4 regions of the Streptomyces sp. NPDC047880 genome follow, and region 4 is predicted to be linked to each of the others. Evidence: riboswitches for the same ligand, from Rfam matches in the RefSeq annotation. Region 4 holds a riboswitch; each other region holds the start of a gene.
What was found. A riboswitch is a leader RNA that binds a small molecule or an ion and turns the genes downstream of it on or off. The one in region 4 is predicted to bind cobalamin.

Region 1 (4,702 bases), on a different contig from region 4:
GCCGGCCGGCGGCCACCGCGGCGGCACCGGCCCCGAACACAGCGGTGACGGCAGCGGCCGTCGCTCTGACAGTGCGCACGCCTTCAAGTGTCCCGGTGGATCGGGCGGGCGACCAGTGGGACGGAGCGGCGGGGTGGTGCCGGCGCGGCGGGGGGGCCGGCTCAGCCGCGCTGGCCGTAGCCGCGCAGGCGCTCCCCCACCTCCGTCAGCTGCGCGCGGGTCAGCAGGCTCGGGGTCAGGCCGGGCACCGAGGAGGCGGTGAGCCACAGGCGGCACATCCACTCCATCTGGGCGGTGCGGTCGTAGGCCTGGGCGAGGGTGGTGCCGTGGGTGAGGGTGCCGTGGTTCTGGAGCAGGCAGCCGGAGCGGTCGGTGAGGGCGTGAAGCATGTTCTCGGCCAACTCGTCGCTGCCGTAGGTGGCGTAGGGGGCGACGCGGACGGGGCCGCCGAGCGCGGCGGCCATGTAGTGGATCAGCGGCAGCTCGGTCACGAGCGTCGAGACCGCCGTGGCGTGCACGGCGTGGGTGTGGACGACGGCCAGGGCGCCGGTCGTGCGGTAGACGGCGAGATGCATGGGCAGCTCGCTGGTCGGGACGAGGGTGCCGAGGACCTGCCGACCGTCCAGGCCGACGCCCGTCACGTCCTCCGGCGTCAGCCGGTCGTAGGGGACGCCCGACGGGGTGACCAGGACGGTGTTCCCGACGCGCACCGAGACGTTGCCGGACGTGCCGACGACGAGTCCCTCCGCTACCGTCCGGCGGGCCGTCGCGACGAGGTCGTCCCAGGCGCGTACCTCCTCGGGGCTTGCGGTCCTGCGGCGCGGCTCCCCCGCACCCGCCTCGTCCCCGGGCACGTCCGCCGTGCCCCGCTCGTCGCCTCGCCGCTCAGCCATGCCGCGATCCTGCCAGGCCGGGGCTCGCAGCGCTGCGGTGCGGGGGACTTCGGGGGCCTGCTTCGTACACAACCGCGGGGGCACCCCGTCGCGTGACCGGGATTCGTGCGACGGGTCACTCGTGCGGGTGAAACGGAACGCTCCCGGCGGTCGGCCGCCGGGGCGCCGGGCGGCCGTCCCGGGGCGGAACGCCGGCCCCCTGTTGCGGTCACCCCTGCGCCCCTCCCAGTTCATCTTCCGTTCACTCAGGTTCCCTACGTTCATCGAGCCAACAACCTCGAACGATTGCCTGGGTAAATGGAAAGCTTCTCGCTGATCCTCGCGATTGTGGTGGTAACCGCACTCGCGTTCGATTTCACGAACGGTTTCCACGACACCGCGAATGCGATGGCCACGACCATTTCCACGGGCGCCATGAAGCCCAAGGTTGCGGTGGCCATGTCCGCGGTCCTCAACCTGGTCGGCGCCTTCCTGTCCGTCGAAGTCGCCAACACGATCTCCAAGGGCCTCGTCGACGAGGCCGGCATCCGTCCCGAGGTCATCTTCGCCGCCCTGGTCGGCGCGATCCTCTGGAACCTGCTGACCTGGCTCGTCGGTCTGCCCTCCAGCTCCTCCCACGCCCTCATGGGCGGTCTGATCGGTGCCACGATCGCCTCGGCGGGCGTCGGCGCGGTGCACGGGGACGTGCTGGTCACCAAGGTGCTGATCCCGGCGATCGCCGCCCCGCTGGTCGCGGGCATCGCGGCGATGCTCGCCACGCGGCTGACCTACACGCTCGGCAGCAAGGCCGACGGCAAGGCGTCCAAGAAGGGCTACCGGGCCGGCCAGATCGCCTCCGCGGGCCTGGTCTCCCTGGCCCACGGCACCAACGACGCGCAGAAGACCATGGGTGTGATCACCCTCGCCCTGGTCGCCGGCGGCGCCGTGGCGCCCGACTCCGACCCGCCCATGTGGGTCATCCTCTCGGCGGGTCTCGCCATCGCGCTCGGCACCTACCTGGGCGGCTGGCGCATCATCCGCACCATGGGCAAGGGACTGACCGACCTCCAGCCGCAGCAGGGCTTCGCCGCCCAGACCTCCGCGGCCACGGTCATCCTGGCCTCCTCGCACCTCGGTTTCTCCCTCTCCACGACGCACTCCGTGTCCGGTTCGGTGATGGGTGCCGGTCTCGGCCGCAAGGGCGGCGTGGTCCGCTGGTCCACCGCGACGCGGATGTTCGTCGCGTGGGGTCTGACGCTGCCGGCGGCGGCCCTGGTGGGCGCTCTCGCCGAGTACGTCACCGGCTTCGGCAGCTGGGGCACCGCCGTGGTGGCCGTCTTCCTCGTCGCCTCCAGCGCGGCGATCTGGAAGCTGTCGCGGCGCGAGGTGGTCGACCACACCAACGTCAACGACACCGAGGACGTGGAGCCCGCGGGTGTGGTCACCACGGCGATCGCCGCCGTGACGCCGCCCCCGGCGGGAGGCACGGCCCCGGCCTCGGAGGACCCGGTCCCCTCGTTCCCGGCGCAGGCCACCGCCGAGCGCACGCCGACCACGACCACCACGGTCTGACCGCCACCGGTTACAAGGAAGAGTCTCCGATATGAAGATCGACTGGGCGGCCCTCGGCTCCGTCTTCGGCGTCAGCCTCGTGGTCACCGTGGCCCTCGTCGGCCTGTTCACCCTCGGCATCACTGGTCTCTCGCGCCGCGAGCGGGCGGTGGCGGAGGGCGGGTCCGCGAGCCTCGCGGTCACCGGCGCGTACGCGTGCTTCGCGGCGTGTGCGGCGGCCGTCGGATACGGGATCTATCTGATCGTGGCCTGAGCGCCCCACCGCACATCGTGTCCGCCGGGCGGCACGGGACTTGAGGTCCTGTGCCGCCCGGTCGTCGTGTGGGGCAGGGGGGATGTGGGGTTCTCCACACTCTCCCCTCGCAGGTCAAAGGCAAGTTGACGGCGGTTCCCGGCCGTGGTGGACTGCCGGGGCCAATACGGCGGCAGGAGAGGAAGCCGGTGCAAGTCCGGCGCGGTCCCGCCACTGTCACCGGGGTAGCGATCCCCGGGAGCCAGGAACTCTCACCGCCGGTCTCGTCGAACCAGGGCGTGGACACCCTGAGTGAGGACACATATCGCCATGCGCGGCTGCCGATCGAGGTTCACCACCCCACCCCTGCCCGCCCTCCTGGCCGGCTGAGACCATGGGTGCCGGTCGCGTCTTCGCGTACGGCGCCGCCGCCGGCCTGATCGGTGACCTGCTGCTCGGTGATCCTCGCCGGGGGCATCCGGTCGCCGCGTTCGGGCGGGCCGCGGGTGCCGTGGAACGGGTGCTGTGGCGGGACCACCGCGGGTGGGGTGCGCTGCACACCGCCGTGTGTGCCGGAGGGGCCGTCGCCCTCGGGTCCGTCGCCGCACGTGCCGTGCGCACCTCCCCCGTCGCCTCCGTCGCGCTGACCGGTGCCGCCACCTGGGCCGTCGTCGGGGGGACTTCACTCGCCCGGGAGGCACGGACGATCGGGCGGGCCCTGGAGGCCGGGGACGCCGAGGCGGCCCGGGCCCGGCTGCCGCACCTGTGCGGCCGCGATCCGCAGGCCCTCGACGCCGACGGCATGGCCCGGGCCGTGGTCGAGTCCGTCGCCGAGAACACGTCCGACGCGGTGGTGGGGGCGCTGGTGTGGGGCGCCGTCGGCGGGGTGCCGGGGCTGCTGGGCTTCCGGGCCGTCAACACCCTGGACGCGATGGTCGGGCACAAGTCGGCCCGTTACCGCCGCTACGGGTGGGCCTCCGCGCGGCTGGACGACCTCGCGGGGTGGCCGGGAGCGCGGCTGACCGCCGTGCTCGCCGCCCTGGCCGGGCCGGATCCGCGGGGGGCCGTGCGGGCGTGGCGGGCCGATGCGGCGAAGCATCCGAGTCCCAACGCCGGGCCCGTGGAAGCCTCGTTCGCGGGGGCGCTAGGGGTGCGGCTGGGCGGGACGCTCTCGTACGGCGGGCGGGTGGAGCACCGGCCCGTGCTGAACACACTGGGGCGTGCGGTCGGCACGCAGGACGTCGAGCGGGCCGTGCGGCTGTCGCAGCGCGTGACGTGGCTCGCGCTCGGGGTGTGCGCGGGCGCGCGGTTGCTGACGAGTGCGCGGTTGTCCAGGAGCGTGCCGTCGCTCGGGAGTGCGCCGTCGCTCAAGGGCGCGCGGTCGCTGAAGAGGGGGAAATGACATGAGCGGTGGGCTTCTCGTCGCCGGAACCACCTCCGACGCCGGCAAGAGCGTCGTGACCGCCGGGATCTGCCGGTGGCTGGTGCGCCAAGGCGTCAAGGTCGCGCCCTTCAAGGCGCAGAACATGTCCCTGAACTCCTTCGTGACCACGGAAGGGGCCGAGATCGGGCGGGCACAGGCCATGCAGGCGCAGGCCTGCCGCATCGAGCCGACCGCGCTGATGAACCCGGTGCTGCTCAAGCCCGGCGGCGAGCAGAGCAGTCAGGTCGTGCTGCTGGGCAAGCCGGTCGGGGAGATGAGCGCGCGCGGCTATCACGGCGGACGGCAGCAGCAGTTGCTCGGGACGGTGCTGGACTGTCTGGAGCAGTTGCGGGGCACGTATGACGCGGTGATCTGTGAGGGGGCCGGTTCTCCCGCCGAGATCAATCTGCGGCGGACGGACATCGTGAACATGGGAATCGCCCGGAACGCCGGGCTGCCCGTGCTCGTCGTCGGCGACATCGACCGGGGCGGGGTGTTCGCCTCGTTCTTCGGGACGGTGGCGCTGCTGTCGCCCGAGGACCAGCGTTGCGTCGCCGGGTTCCTCGTCAACAAGTTCCGCGGGGACGTCTCCCTGCTGGAGCC
Region 2 (4,702 bases), on a different contig from region 4:
CGAGGTACCACGCGTGGGGGACGCCCCCGTCGGCCCTTCCCGGCACGCTCTGTCAGGCCAGCGTGCCGAGGTACCGCACATGGGGCCGCCCGTCGGGCCCTTCCCGGCTGACGGCGGCCCGCACCCCGTACACCTCGGCGATGAGCTCCGCGGTGAGGACGTCGTCCGGAGTGCCTCCCGCCACGACCCGCCCCGCGCTCAGCACCAGGACCCGATCGCAGTACATCGCCGCGAGGTTGAGGTCGTGCAGGGCGACGACGGCCGTGACCGGCAGGGCCGTGATCAGGGCGAGCAGGTCGAGCTGGTGGTGGATGTCGAGGTGGTTGGTGGGTTCGTCGAGGAGGAGTTCACGGGGTTCCTGGGCGAGCGCGCGGGCGATCTGCACCCGCTGGCGTTCGCCGCCCGAGAGGGTGTGCCAGAGCCGGCCGGCCCGGTCGGCGAGGCCCGTGCGCTCCAGGGCTGCGCGCACCGCCCGTTCATCGTCGGCCGAGACGGGCGTCCAGGCCCGGCGGTGCGGGACGCGGCCGAGCCGTACGACGTCCTCCACCGTCAACTCGACCTGGGTGTACGACTGTTGCTCGACGACGGCGAGGCGGCGCGCGACCGTGCGGCGGGGCAGCTCGGCCAGCGGTGTGCCGTCGAGGGTGACAACGCCGGAGGTCGGCGTGAGCAGCCCGGCCAGCAACCGCAGCAGCGTGGACTTGCCGGAGCCGTTGGGTCCGAGCACGCCGACCGTGGAGCCGGTCTCCGGTGCGAGGGCGACGCCGTCCAGGATGAGACGCCCGTCGGCTCGGCGGCTGAGCCGGTCGGCCCGCAGTCCCGCCCCCGCCGGTGCTTCAGCGCCGCTCACCGCGCCCTCCTGGTCCGGTACAGCACCGCCACGAACGCCGGCACCCCGATCAGCGACGTCACGACACCCACCGGAACCTCCTGCGGGTCGAGCACGGTACGGGCCAGGGTGTCCACCCACACCAGGAAGACCGCTCCCGCGAGGGCGGTGACCGGCAGCAGCCGCCCGTGCCCGGGACCGGTCAGGGCCCGGGCCGCGTGCGGCAGGACCAGTCCGACGAAGGCGATCGCCCCGGCCGAGCTGACCAGCGCGGCCGTGAGCAGGGCTGTGACGCACAGCAGCACCAGGCGGGTGCGGGCGACGGACACGCCGAGCGCGGCGGCGGCGTCCTGCCCGAAGGCGAAGGCGTCGAGAGTACGGGCGTACGGCAGACACACCACCAGCGCCACCGCCAGCGCGGCCAGGCACAGCCGGACATCGGTCCAGCCTGCGCCGCCGAGCGAGCCGAGCAGCCAGAACAGCACACCGCGGGTGGTCTCGGCGTCGGCGGAGGTCAGCACGATGAAGGAGGTGAGCGCGGAGAAGAGCTGCATGGCGGCGACGCCCGCGAGGACGACCCGGTCGGTGGTGCCGCCGAGGGTGTGACTGAGCAGCAGCACCAGCGCGAACGACAGCAGGGCGCCCAGGAACGCCCCGGCGGACACCGGGAGGGCACCGCCGCCCACGCCGAGTACGACGACGAGCACCGCTCCGGTGGAGGCGCCCGAGGACACCCCGAGCACGAAGGGGTCGGCCAGCGGGTTGCGCAGCAGCGACTGCATCACCGCCCCGCAGACGGCGAGTCCGGCCCCGCACACGGCCGCGAGCAGGGTGCGCGGCAGCCGCAGCTGCCAGACGATGCCGTCCCGGATCGGTGTCAGCTCCGAGCTGCCCAGGCCGAGATGGGCGGCCACGACGGACCACACGTCCGCGACGCCGATGTCGGCGGGGCCGATGGTGATGGCCACGGCGAGGGAGACGACGAGCGCGACGGTCCCGGCCGCGCCCAGCGCGAGTCCCGCCCGGCGCCGGGGCCTGGTCCCGGCGGCCGGAAGCCCCTGGGCGGTCACTTCACCGGTCCGAACCGGCGCAGCCCGGCGGCCACCTGTTCCACACCCTCGACGGTGCGGATGGTCGGGTTCATGGCCTGCCCGCTCAGCAGCACGTACCGCTTGTGCCGGACGGCGTCCATGTTCCTGGTGACCGGGTTGGACTCCAGGAAGGCGATCTTCTTCGCGGCCGACTCGGCCGTCTGGGACTTGCGGGTCAGGTCGCCGATGACGAGGACGTCGGGGTCACGGTCGGCGACCGTCTCCCAGTTGACCTGCGGCCACTCCTCGTGGGTGTCGTCGAAGACGTTCTTCGCGCCGAGGGCACGGGTGATGATGCCGGGCGCTCCGCAACAGCCCGCCATGTAGGGCGACTCGGAGTTCGCGAACCAGTACAGGAGGGTGATGTCGGAGGCGTCGACGCCCGCCGTCGCCCTCTTCATCCGCTGCCGGAGGGAGGCCACGAGCTCGTCGCCGCGCTCCCGCACACCGAAGACGGTCGCGAGGTCGTGCACTTCGCCGTAGACGGTGTCGATGCCCAGGGCCTTGTCGCGTGCGCCGTCACCGCCGCCCGCATTGTCCTTGCCGACGCAGTCGGACGGCGAGACGTAGGTGGGGACGCCGAGCTTCTCGAACTGCTCGCGGGTGGCGACGCCGCCCTTGCCGAGAGTGGAGACGAAGGACGCGGTGACGAAGTCGGGCTCGGTGTCCAGGACGCGTTCGAAGGACGGGGTGTCGTCGGCGATGCGCGGCACCGTCGCGTTCGCCTTCTCCAGCCCCTTCATCACGGGGTCGGTCCAGGTGGCCGTGCCCGCGAGGCGGTCGGCCAGACCCAGGGAGAGCAGGATCTCGGTGGTGCCCTGGTTCAGGGACACGGCGTGCCGTGGCGGGGCGGTGACGCGGACCTCGTGTCCGCAGTCGGTGAGCGTGACGGCGGCCTTCGCGTCGGTGGACGTGCCGCCGCCGCAGCCGGTCAGGAGCAGGGAGCCGGCCGCGAGCAGTGCGGCGGCACGGGCGGGTCGGGCGAGGGGCACGAGAACCAGTCCTCAGTCGTCGAGGGCTCGATCGCGGAGCCCGGTCGTACGGTGCTCCCCCGCCGCGCGCGGCCGCGGGGGCCGCCAGCAGGTCTTCGGACTCGGGTTCAGCCGGATCGGGGCGCCTTCCCGGACGTCCGCGAGGGAGTCCAGTGGCCGAGGCCCCGCCCGTCCCCCTCACCGCTGCGCGTCAGTTCCGGATTCGCACCGGATTCCCTGACCCACGTACATGGGTTCGACTGGCCCCGGCAAGCTATCACGGGGGCCGTCCGGGGAATCACCGTGCGCCCGCCGCCGTTGAAAGGGAGAGCAGTTCGTCCACGACTTCCAAGGAGGCCGCCGGTGTACGGCGACGAGGCAACGGTCCGCAGGATCCTCACCGAGCTCGGCGACACCTGGGCCGTGGTGGGCCTGTCGTCGAACCGGCAGCGCGCGGCGTACGGCGTCGCCGCCGTCCTCCAGCGCTTCGGCAAGCGCGTCGTGCCGGTGCATCCGAAGGCGGAGACGGTGCACGGGGAGAAGGGATACGCAAGCTTGGCGGACATCCCCTTCGACGTGGACGTCGTGGACGTGTTCGTGAACAGCGACCTCGCCGGGGCCGTCGCGGACGAGGCGGTCGCCAAGGGCGCGAAGGGCGTCTGGTTCCAGCTCGGTGTGATCGACGAGGCGGCGTACGACCGGACCCGTGCGGCGGGCCTGGAGATGGTGATGGACCGCTGCCCGGCCATCGAGATCCCACGGCTGCCTCATCACCGCGCACAGGAATCCTGAAGCGTTTCCCCGGAAACACCCGCAGCCGGTCAAGGCGTGCCGCGTCCGGTCAAGACTGGCCGACTCGTCTTCTGCCGCCGGGCGTCCCGTTCCTGATCTGAGGCCGCTTGCTCACTGAACTCTCGGAGTTCGTTCGGCGTCCCTGTCCGGGGAGATCGAGCGGAGCATCGAGGAGGCGGCCGTCACGGAGGTGCCGGGTCCACTGAGACCGGCCTCCATAATGGGCGCATGCCCCACGCCTCTCCGTCCCTCGACTCCGGCGCCCCGCATGGTTTCCCGGTCGTCGTCGTGGGCGCCGGTCCGGCCGGTCTGACCGTCGGCAACATCCTGCGGGCCGCGTCCGTGGACTGCCTGGTGCTGGAGACGGAGACCCGCGAGTTCATCGAACAGCGGCCCCGCGCCGGGGTCGTCGAGGAATGGGCCGTGCGGGGCCTGGAGAAGCGGGGCCTCGCCCGGAACCTCCTGGATCGCGCGGAACTGCACACCGCGTGCGAGTTCCGCTTCGACGGGGAGCGCTACCGGTTCCCCTACGGAAAACTGACGGGCAGTCACCACTTCGTCTATCCGCAGCCGTTGCTGGTGACGGACCTGGTGCGCGAGTACGCCGAAGTCCGCGGCGGCGAGATCCGCTTCGGCGTCCGGGACGTGGAGCTGCACGACATCGACAGCGACCGGCCCTCGGTGTCGTACACCTGCTCCGAGACGGGTGAACGCCGGTTCGTGCACTGCGACTTCATTGCCGGGTGCGACGGTCCACGCGGAGCGACGCGGGCCGCGCTCCCTCCCGAGCGGGTGCGGATCGCGCGGCACGACTACGGGATCGGCTGGCTGGCCCTGCTCGCCGAGGCGCCGCCGTCCTGCGACTGCGTACTGTTCGGCTGCCACGCGCGCGGGTTCGCCGGCCAGATGCCCCGCAGCCCGGAGGTGACCCGCTACTACCTCCAGTGCCCGCCGGGCGACGACCCGGACAACTGGCCGCACGAACGCGTCTGGTCGGAGCTCCGGCAGCGGCTGGGGGC
Region 3 (4,702 bases), on a different contig from region 4:
AGGTCGACGTCGTGGGTGGCCATCACCACCGTGGTGCCGGCGGCCCGGAGCCCGTCGAGGGTGGTGAGCAGCCGCTCCTGGCCCTCGGGGTCGAGTCCGGCCGTCGGCTCGTCCAGGATCAGGACGCGCGGCCGCATGGCGACCGCACCGGCGATGGCGGTCCGTTTGCGCTGCCCGTAGGAGAGCAGATGGGTCGGCCGGTCGGCCAGGGCCGTGATGTCCAGGGCGGCCAGCGCCTCCGCCACCCGCGCCCGGACCTGCGTGTCGTCCAGGCCGAGGTTCAGCGGCCCGAACGACACGTCCTGCTCGACGGAGGCCGCGAACAACTGGTCATCAGGGTCCTGCACGACCAGCTGCACGGTCGTCCGCAGCCGGGTCAGCCCCTTGCGGTCGTACGCCACCGGCTGCCCCTCGACCGTCAGCCGCCCCTCGTGCGGTTTCAGGCCGCCGCTGAGCAGCCGCATCAGCGTGGTCTTGCCGCTGCCGTTGCGGCCGAGCAGCGCGAGAGCACGGCCCTCGCGGATCTCGAAGTCGAGGCCGCTGAGCACGGCCGGGCCGTCCTCATAGGCGAAGGACGCGCCCCGCAGGGCGACGAGGGCGGGCTCGCTCATGTCAGCGGCCTTTCCAGTACGAGGGTGAGGACGGCCACCGCTGCGAGCAGCGCGCAACTGGCCGCCGTGAAGCGGACGGAGACCCGGGCCTCGGGCACCAGGACCCGCAGGGTGCCGTCGTAGCCGCGCCCGGCGAGCCCGGCCTGGAGGCGGGTGGCCCGGTCGAAGGCCCGGACGAACGCGGTGGCGCCGAGCCCGGCCAGGGACCGCCACTCCGCGGCCCGGCCGGTGTGCCCGAGCCGGGCCGCCTGGGCCTCCCGGATGCGGCGCACGGAGTCCAGCAGCAGAAAACTCATCCGGTACGTCACGAGGGCGACGTCGACGACCGGAGCGGGGACCCCGGCCCGGACCAGCCGGGGCAGCAGGTCGGACATGGGCGTGGTGAAGGCGAACAGCAGCACGCCCAGGGAGGCCGCCGAGGTGCGCAGCAGCAACTCCCCGGCCCGGACCGGCCCGTCAGCGGCGAAGGCGACGAACCCGCCCGGCCCGCCCACCTGGACGAGCAGCGTGAGCGCGCCCGTCACGCAGAAGCCCAGCGGTACCCGGTAGGCCCGCCACAGCCGTTGTCCGGGCACACCGGCCGGACCCAGCAGCACCACCAGGGCCGCCAGGAGCACCAGGGCAGCGCCCGGCCAGGGCGGCAGGGAGATCGCGAGTACGGTGAGGCCGAGCCCGAGCACGGCCTTGTCCACGGGATGGCGGCGGCGCCAGCGACTGCCGTGCGCCGCCGCGTCGATCGGCAGCACCCGGGCTCAGTCCCGTTCCTCGGTGGACTTCCCGGCGGTACCGGACAGCGCACCGTCGGACTCACGCTCCAGGGCCCGCTGCTCGCCCTGCCTGCGGCCCCGGCGCAGGCCGAAGTAGTAGGCGAGGACACCGGCGCCGAGAGCCGCCTGGAGGGAGAACAGCGCCGACTCGATCTCGCCGGACGGCGGCTCGTACAGCGGCGAGAACCACGGCTCGTAGTCCGGCTTCAGCTCGGTGATCGCCGTCTCGGCCTCACCGTCGGAGCCGGTGAACGGCTCCTTCTTGTGGTCGCCGAGCCCGAGCACCAGGGGCAGCACCGCGAGCGCGGCCACGGCGAGCAGCAGCAGCAAATTGATCTTCGTGTTCTTCTTCATCGGGCCACCGCCTCGGTCTCCGTCTCGGTCCCGGTCCGCGCCTGCTTGGTGGCGACGAGCACGCCCAGCCGGGTCAGTTCACCCTTGCTGGACTGCACCAGCAGCCGCATCACGAGCACGGTCAGCAGGCCCTCGCTCACCGCGAGCGGGATCTGGGTGATGGCGAAGATGGAACCGAACTTGCCGAGCGCCCCCAGGAATCCGCTGCCCGGGTCGGGGAACGCGAGCGCCAGTTGCACGCTGGTGACGCAGTAGGTGGACAGGTCGGCGACGAACGCTGCGAAGAACACCGCCACCATCAGCGGCGCGTTGAAGCGCCGCAGCAGCTTGTAGACGGCGTACCCGGCCCAGGGCCCGACGATCGCCATGGAGAAGACGTTGGCGCCGAGCGTGGTCAGGCCGCCGTGCGCGAGCAGCAGCGCCTGGAAGAGCAGGGTGATGGTGCCCAGCACGGCCATGATGGGCGGCCGGAACAGGATCGCGCCCAGGCCCGTGCCGGTGGGGTGCGAGCAACTGCCCGTGACGGACGGGAGTTTGAGGGCGGACAGGACGAACGTGAAGGCACCGGACGCCCCGAGGAGCAGCGTGCTCTCGGGGTGCTCGCGTACTTCACGGGTGAGCGACCGGACCCCGTGGACGACGAACGGCGCCGACGCGACGCCCCAGGCGACCGCGTGCGCCGGAGGAAGGAAACCCTCGGCAATGTGCATGGCTCAGCAGACCCTCTCCAGCACCTCGTGGATGGTTGACGCGCCTTGGCCGGTCTCCTGGCTGACGGGTACCACCGCCCGGACTCCGCCTTCCCGGGTCACGAGGACCCAGTGGCTGCCCGTGAGGGCTGGAGCCGGACTTCCCGATTCACAGTGGCGAGGGCCGCACCGGCATCACACCGGATTTCCCGTTCACCAAGGCGTGGTGACAATAAGGCCGGGATAAGGGCGATGACAAGCCACCCCAGGGGCGCGCGAGGGGGCGCCCGTTCGCACACCGGCGCATCTCACGTCCGTTTCCCTGCGCGCCGGCAGGGGTCCCTCACATGCCGCCGGGGCCGCGTCAGTCGTCGCTCCCGTCGTCGCTCTCCCCCTCTTCACCGCCCTGGCGCGGGGTCTCCGGCTCCGGCTGCGCCGGTTCGCCGCCCGTCTCCTGGGTCGGGGCCGCCGCACTCGGCGCGGGTGCGGCAGGAGTCGGCGACGAGGGCGACGCGGACGGAGTGACATCGGCCACGGTGCCGGTGGCCGGCGTGTCGGCTGCCCCCGGGCCGGCCGCCGGGTCGGCCTGCGGATCGGCCTGTTGATCGGGCTGCTGATCGGCGGAGCCTTCGGACGCCGTGGCGGCAGGGCTGCTCGCCGTCGGGGACGCGTCGGGCTCCGTGCCCTCCGCGGTCGTGTCGGGCGAGAACCAGCGCATGCCGAGGAGCATCGCCGCGAGGAAGAGGGCCGCGGCGGCGGCCGTCGCGGCCACTCTCGACCGGTTGCCGGCGCCGCCGCGTCCGCGCGTGCGTCCCGGGCGCCCCGTCTGGGCCGCCCGGGCCGCGGTGCGGTGACCCGTGGTCGCGGGCAGCGCGTACGTGGTCGGACTGCCGGTCTCGGCGGCGGTGTACGGGCCCGGCCCGGCGGGCGTCGCCGTGGACGTGGTGGTGGACCGCGGCGGCGGGGAGACCTCCGGCAGCGGCTCGGGCAGGCCTCGCCAGGCGCCCCCGGCGAACCACTCGGCGGCCTGCTGGGCGGTGGGCCGTTCCCCGGGCTGCTTGGCGAGGAGACCGAGGAGGTAGTTCTCGAACGCCGGCGGAAGCCCGGCGACCCCGAGCTCGCGGGGCGGCACGGGAGCCGAGTCGAGGTGCTGGTGGAGCAGGGCGACGGCGGTGTCGGCCTCGAACGGCGGGCGTCCGCTGAGGAGCTGGTAGAGCACACAGCCCAGGGAGTACATGTCGGAGGCCGGCCCCGCGGGCTTGCCCAGGGCCCGCTCGGGGGCGAGGTAGAGGCCGGTGCCGATGATCTGCCCGGTGGCGGTGAGCGCGGCGCCGGGGTCGTCGAGGAACCGCGCGATGCCGAAGTCACCGATCTTCAGTGTGCCGGCCGCGTCCAGCAGCAGGTTGGCGGGTTTGACGTCCCGGTGCACGATGCCCTGCGCGTGCGCGGCGGCGAGCCCTGCGGACGCCTGCGCGGCGAGACGGGCCACCCGCTCGGCGGGCAGTGCGCCGGAACCGGCCAGCACCCCGGCGAGGCTGTCGCCCTCGACCAGCTCCATCACCAGGTACAGCCGGTTGTCGTACTCGCCGAAGTCCAGGACACCCACGACGTTGGGGTGGTTGAGACGCCCGGCGGTCTGAGCCTCCAGACGGAACCGGGAGGCCGCCGTGGGGTCGGTGTCCTGGGGCAGCAGCAGCTTGAGGGCCACCGCTCTGGCGAGCGTGGTGTCGTAGGCACGCCAGACCTCTCCCATTCCACCGCGCCCGATCTCAACATCCATCCGGTAGCGGCCCGCTAGCAGCACTCGTCCTCGTCTCATGCGTATGGGAAGGTCGTAGCCGCAGGCCGAACTCCCCGCTTCCGCACCGGGATTGGTGGGGGGCGCCGCAGCCGACCCAGGATACTGGGGCGGCGTGACCACCGAGTTCCCCTGCGGTGTCTCCGGAGGGTGCCGGCAGGGAATTCCGGTGCCGGGCGAGTCGCCCGCCGGGGTGACCCCTCGGCGTGCCCGGTTGCCGCCGGGGGCCGGAGCCGTGTCAGGCCGAGGCGTCCGCGCCCTTCCCGCGGCGCGGCAACAGCGCCACCGCCAGGGCCGGTACGGCCGCGAGGACCAGCCACGGCACGGCGGCCGGCAGGCCCGGATCGAGCAGGAGACCGGTGGCCGCGCTCCCGGCCAGGACGATCAGCCCGGAGACGGACGACAGAGCACCGGTGTAGAGCCCGAGCCGGCCCTCCTCGGCGAGGTCGGGTACCCACGCCCGGGCGGCGGGCACGACGAGCA
Region 4 (4,702 bases):
GTCGTGGCGACGCGCTCGCGCAGGGCCGCCCAGCGCTCCGGCCAGGTCAGCTCCGCGTCATAGTGGTCGGGGTGCAGTACGCCCCGGGCCGTACGGGTCTTCTCCCAGGCCGGCAGCGGGCCGTTGCGCTCGGCGAGGTCGGCGGAGGCCTCGTACGCGGCGAGCATGATCCGCTCGGCGATGCGGGTGGACAGGGCCTTGGCCTCCGGCGCGTCGAAGGGCAGGCGCAGCTTGAAGAAGACGTCCTGGAGGCCCATCGCGCCGAGTCCGACCGGACGCCAGCGGGCGTTGGAGCGGCCCGCCTGCTCGGTCGGGTAGAAGTTGATGTCCACGACCCGGTCGAGGAACGTCACGGCCGTGCGGACGGTCTCGTCCAGCCGCTCCCAGTCGATGTCCCCGCCGGTCACGAACGCGCCGAGGTTCACCGAGCCCAGGTTGCAGACCGCTGTCTCCCCGTCGTCGGTGACCTCCAGGATCTCCGTGCAGAGGTTGGAGGAGTGCACGACGTGGCCGGGCTCGGCCGTCTGGTTGGCGGTGCGGTTGGCGGCGTCCTTGAAGGTCATCCAGCCGTTGCCGGTCTGCGCGAGGGTGCGCATCATGCGGCCGTACAGCTCACGGGCGGGCAGGGTCTTCTTCGCGAGGCCCTGCGCCTCGGCCGCCCGGTACGCGGCGTCGAACTCCTCGCCCCACAGGTCGACCAGCTCGGGCACGTCCGAGGGGGAGAACAGCGACCACTGCGCGTCGGCGTTCACGCGCCGCATGAACTCGTCGGGCACCCAGTGCGCGAGGTTCAGGTTGTGCGTACGGCGGGCGTCCTCGCCGGTGTTGTCGCGCAGCTCCAGGAACTCCTCGATGTCGGCGTGCCAGGTCTCCAGGTAGACCGCGGCGGCGCCCTTGCGCCTGCCGCCCTGGTTCACGGCGGCGACCGAGGCGTCCAGGGTCTTCAGGAACGGGACGATGCCGTTGGAGTGCCCGTTGGTGCCGCGGATCAGTGAACCGCGGGCGCGGATGCGGGAGTAGGCGATGCCGATACCGCCGGCGTGCTTCGACAGCCGGGCCACCTGGTGGTACCGGTCGTAGATGGAGTCCAGTTCGTCCTGGGGGGAGTCCAGGAGGTAGCAGGACGACATCTGGGGGTGCCGGGTGCCGGAGTTGAAGAGCGTGGGGGAGGAGGGGAGGTAGTCGAGGCGGCTCATGAGCCGGTAGAGAGCCGCGACCTCGTCCACCGCGCGTGCGGTGTCGTCCTCGGCGAGGCCGCTCGCCACCCGCAGCATGAAGTGCTGGGGCGTCTCGACGACCTTGCGGGTGTGCGGGTGGCGCAGCAGGTAGCGGCTGTGCAGGGTGCGCAGGCCGAAGTAGCCGAAGCGGTCGTCGGCCGCACGGTCGATCAGCGCGTCGAGACGGGCGGCGTGGACGCGCACGAACTCAGCGGTGCGGTCGGCGATGAGCCCCTCGCGATGGCCGACGGCGACGGACTCGGTGAAGGACGTGACGCCCTGCGAGGCGGCCTCTTCGCGGATGCCGATGGCCAGCAGCCGGGCGGCCAGCCGGGAGTAGGCGGGGTCCTCGGAGATCAGACCGGCCGCGGCCTCCGTCGCCAGTTCCCGCAACTCCCGCTCGTCCGCCTGCGCGGACCGGCCGCGCAGCGCGGCGGCGGCGACCCTGTCGGGGTCGGCGTCGGGGAGGTCGGCGGTCAGCTCGCTCAGGGTCCGCAGCAGCGCGGCACCGGGGGCGTCGTGCTCCTCTTCGGCTGAGACCGGCTCGGCTGGCGCGATGGTCACGTGGGGCTCTCCCTCGCTCGGCACGGGGGCCTCGTCGAGGGCAGGCGGCAGCACGCGAGCGCACGCGGCGTCGCGTCCACCGGCCCACTCCACGAGGCCCGGACGTCAGGGCACACCGGCCGGGTGGCCGGGTGCGCTGTCGGCAGGTCCTCGGACTGACCCCTGTGCAGGGCGCTCCCCGGGAACGCGGGGGTTCCGGGAACAGACATGCACAAGTACACCGTTGCGGGACAGTTCCGGATTCGCACCGGATTCCCCTGCGGCGACAGCGAGCATGAGCATACATCTTGTGCCGGGTTCGGACGGCACCCCCAGATGTTGTGTCATGCTGGTTTCAGAGCGTCAACTCATAGGTGAGAAGAGTGATGTCATCTTGCTCCGGGAGGGGGTTCCAGTCCCGCTCGGGTGTGCGAGTGAAGCCCAGCCGTTCGTAGATGCGGTGGGCCGCGTGCATGGTGCGCTGGGTCGACAGCACGACGCTCCGGCAGCCCGGGGTGGCCCGTGCCCGGTCGACGCAGGAGCGCACGAGGGCCTCGCCGACTCCTTGCCCGCGGGCCGCGTGCGAGACGGCGAGCATGCGGATCTCGGCCTCTCCGGGGCCGGCTATGTCGGCCATGGGGCCGCCGGACGGGACGAAGGTGACGCCCCCGAGCACGCGGCCGTCCCTGAGCGCGGCCAGGACCTCCGCGGAGGCCGCCCGTCCGGCGACGTCCCGCAGCACGTGCAGGTACGCGTCGCTCTCGCCGAAGTCGAGGAGGTCGTCCTGAAGGTAGGCCTGGGCGGTGATGGTGCCGAGTTCGTCGTGTTCAGCGGGTTCGACGGGGCGGATCAGGAGGTCCATGGCGTGAGTGTGCACGACAGCGGGCCGCCGTTGTACGCGATCTCGGCGGCCCGCTGCGGGTGTTGTGTGGTTGTTCGCGCCCACGCGGCGGAGCCGCATGGTGATGCGGCTCCGCGCCCTTCAGGTCAGTGGGCTGAACCGGCGGTGGCAGGCGGGAGCTCCACCTGGACGCCGGGGTCGCCCGCGTCCGCCGTGTAGTCCTCCGGCTTGGTCTCGTCGATGCCGTCGGGGGCCTTCAGGGCCTTCAGGACGAAGGTCAGGACCACCGTCACCACCACGTTCAGGACGAACGCCGTGAGACCGATGTAGCCGATCTCCCCGATGCCCGGGATCTCCTTCGCGGAACCGCCGAAGTGCTTCTGCGTCGGGGAGGCCACGCCGTACGCCGCGACCGTGCCGTAGATCATGCCGACCGCCCAGCCCGCGAGCAGGGCCCAGCGGTGGAACCAGCGGGTGAACAGGCCGCCGACCAGGGCCGGGAAGGTCTGCAGGATCCAGATGCCGCCCAGCAGCTGGAAGTTGATGGCGACCGTCTTGTCCATGGTGAGGACGAAGGCCAGGGCGCCGACCTTCACCAGCAGGGAGACCAGCTTGGAGACCTTGGTCTCCTGCGCCGGAGTGGCGTCCGGCTTGATGAAGTCCTTGTAGATGTTGCGGGTGAAGAGGTTCGCGGCCGCGATGGACATGATGGCCGCCGGCACCAGCGCGCCGATGCCGATCGCCGCGAACGCCACGCCCGCGAACCAGTCCGGGAACATCGTCTCGAACAGCTGAGGGATCGCCAGCTGACCGTTCTGCACCTTGATGCCGGCCGCGATCGCCATGAACCCGAGCAGCGCGAGCAGGCCCAGCATCAGCGAGTACAGCGGCAGGATCGTGGTGTTGCGGCGGATCACCTCACGGCTCTTCGAGGACAGCGTCGCCGTGATCGAGTGCGGGTACATGAACAGGGCCAGGGCGGAGCCCAGCGCCAGCGTGGCGTACGTCCACTGGCCCGGCTCGGCCGGTGTCAGCGCCCCGCGCGGCGCGCCCGTCGCCGGGTTGGTCTGGCTGTACGCCTCACCGGCCTTGGCGAAGATCTCGTCGAAGCCGCCCAGCTTGATCGGGATGTAGATGATCGCCACCGCGATGACGATGTAGATCAGCGTGTCCTTCACGAACGCGATGAGCGCGGGGGCCCGCAGGCCCGACGAGTACGTGTAGGCCGCCAGCACGCCGAACGCGATCAGCAGCGGCAGGTCCTTGATGAACCAGTTGGTGTTCTCGCCGCCGCCGACGCCCATCACGTCCAGCACGGCCTGGATGCCGACCAGTTGGAGGGCGATGTACGGCATCGTCGCCAGGATGCCGGTCACGGCCACCGCCAGCGACAGGCCCTTCGAGCCGAAGCGTCCGCGCACGAAGTCCGACGTCGTGACGTACCCGTGCTTGTGGGACACCGACCACAGGCGCGGCAGGAAGGTGAAGATCAGCGGGTACACCAGGATCGTGTACGGCACGGCGAAGAACCCCGCCGCGCCCGCCGCGTAGATCGCCGCCGGCACGGCGACGAAGGTGTACGCCGTGTACAGGTCGCCGCCGAGCAGGAACCAAGTGATCCACGTACCGAACGAGCGGCCGCCCAGGCCCCATTCGTCCAGGCTGTGCTCGTTCTCGGCCTTGCGCCACCGCGCGGCCAGGAAGCCCATGACCGTCACGGCCAGGAAGAAGAAGATGAAGACGGCGAGTGCGACGCCGTTCACGCCGTCCTTCACTGCGACGCACCGCCCTTCGCGGCCGAGCGGGCGCGCTGGTCACGCTGCCACAGCTTGTAGGCGATCATCGTCAGACCGGTGGAGATGAGCACCCACGCCATCTGGTACCAGTAGAAAAACGGGATCCCGATGAAGGCCGGGTCGGTCTTGGCGTACGAGCCGACCCACAGCATGGCCACGAACGGCGCTATGAGGCACACGGCGATGACGACGCGCAGGGGCGTCACCACCGGCCCTCTTCTTGCTTCCGGCGCTTGCGACATCAGGCGGCTCCATCCCCTTGGTGATCACCTGTGCAATGCGCAGGCAATCTAGGTCAGGGGGAT

Region 1: another riboswitch for cobalamin. It lies ahead of AB0937_RS04165 (cobalamin biosynthesis protein); the one in region 4 lies ahead of AB0937_RS22150 (ribonucleoside-diphosphate reductase subunit alpha).
Region 2: another riboswitch for cobalamin. It lies ahead of AB0937_RS16220 (ABC transporter substrate-binding protein); the one in region 4 lies ahead of AB0937_RS22150 (ribonucleoside-diphosphate reductase subunit alpha).
Region 3: another riboswitch for cobalamin. It lies ahead of AB0937_RS30280 (energy-coupling factor ABC transporter permease); the one in region 4 lies ahead of AB0937_RS22150 (ribonucleoside-diphosphate reductase subunit alpha).

Annotation. Positions count from the first base shown of each region.
Region 1 covers NZ_JBEZOK010000002.1:55,364-60,065, forward strand. Annotated here, with positions in the region: gene AB0937_RS04145 (alpha/beta fold hydrolase) at 1-79, opposite strand, end outside; gene AB0937_RS04150 (class II aldolase/adducin family protein) at 162-893, opposite strand; gene AB0937_RS04155 (inorganic phosphate transporter) at 1,191-2,444, shown strand; gene AB0937_RS04160 (hypothetical protein) at 2,476-2,697, shown strand; cobalamin riboswitch at 2,813-2,971, shown strand; gene AB0937_RS04165 (cobalamin biosynthesis protein) at 3,071-4,078, shown strand; gene AB0937_RS04170 (cobyric acid synthase) at 4,080-4,702, shown strand, end outside.
Region 2 covers NZ_JBEZOK010000009.1:71,593-76,294, reverse strand. Annotated here, with positions in the region: gene AB0937_RS16230 (ABC transporter ATP-binding protein) at 53-850, opposite strand; gene AB0937_RS16225 (iron chelate uptake ABC transporter family permease subunit) at 847-1,839, opposite strand; gene AB0937_RS16220 (ABC transporter substrate-binding protein) at 1,896-2,912, opposite strand; cobalamin riboswitch at 2,981-3,171, opposite strand; gene AB0937_RS16215 (CoA-binding protein) at 3,255-3,683, shown strand; gene AB0937_RS16210 (4-hydroxybenzoate 3-monooxygenase) at 3,912-4,702, shown strand, end outside.
Region 3 covers NZ_JBEZOK010000025.1:66,992-71,693, forward strand. Annotated here, with positions in the region: gene AB0937_RS30265 (ATP-binding cassette domain-containing protein) at 1-611, opposite strand, end outside; gene cbiQ (cobalt ECF transporter T component CbiQ) at 608-1,357, opposite strand; gene AB0937_RS30275 (energy-coupling factor ABC transporter substrate-binding protein) at 1,364-1,732, opposite strand; gene AB0937_RS30280 (energy-coupling factor ABC transporter permease) at 1,729-2,442, opposite strand; cobalamin riboswitch at 2,472-2,657, opposite strand; gene AB0937_RS30285 (serine/threonine-protein kinase) at 2,786-4,240, opposite strand; gene AB0937_RS30290 (MFS transporter) at 4,458-4,702, opposite strand, start outside.
Region 4 covers NZ_JBEZOK010000014.1:182,760-187,461, reverse strand. Annotated here, with positions in the region: gene AB0937_RS22150 (ribonucleoside-diphosphate reductase subunit alpha) at 1-1,781, opposite strand, end outside; cobalamin riboswitch at 1,905-2,070, opposite strand; gene AB0937_RS22145 (GNAT family N-acetyltransferase) at 2,116-2,622, opposite strand; gene mctP (monocarboxylate uptake permease MctP) at 2,748-4,376, opposite strand; gene AB0937_RS22135 (DUF3311 domain-containing protein) at 4,373-4,639, opposite strand.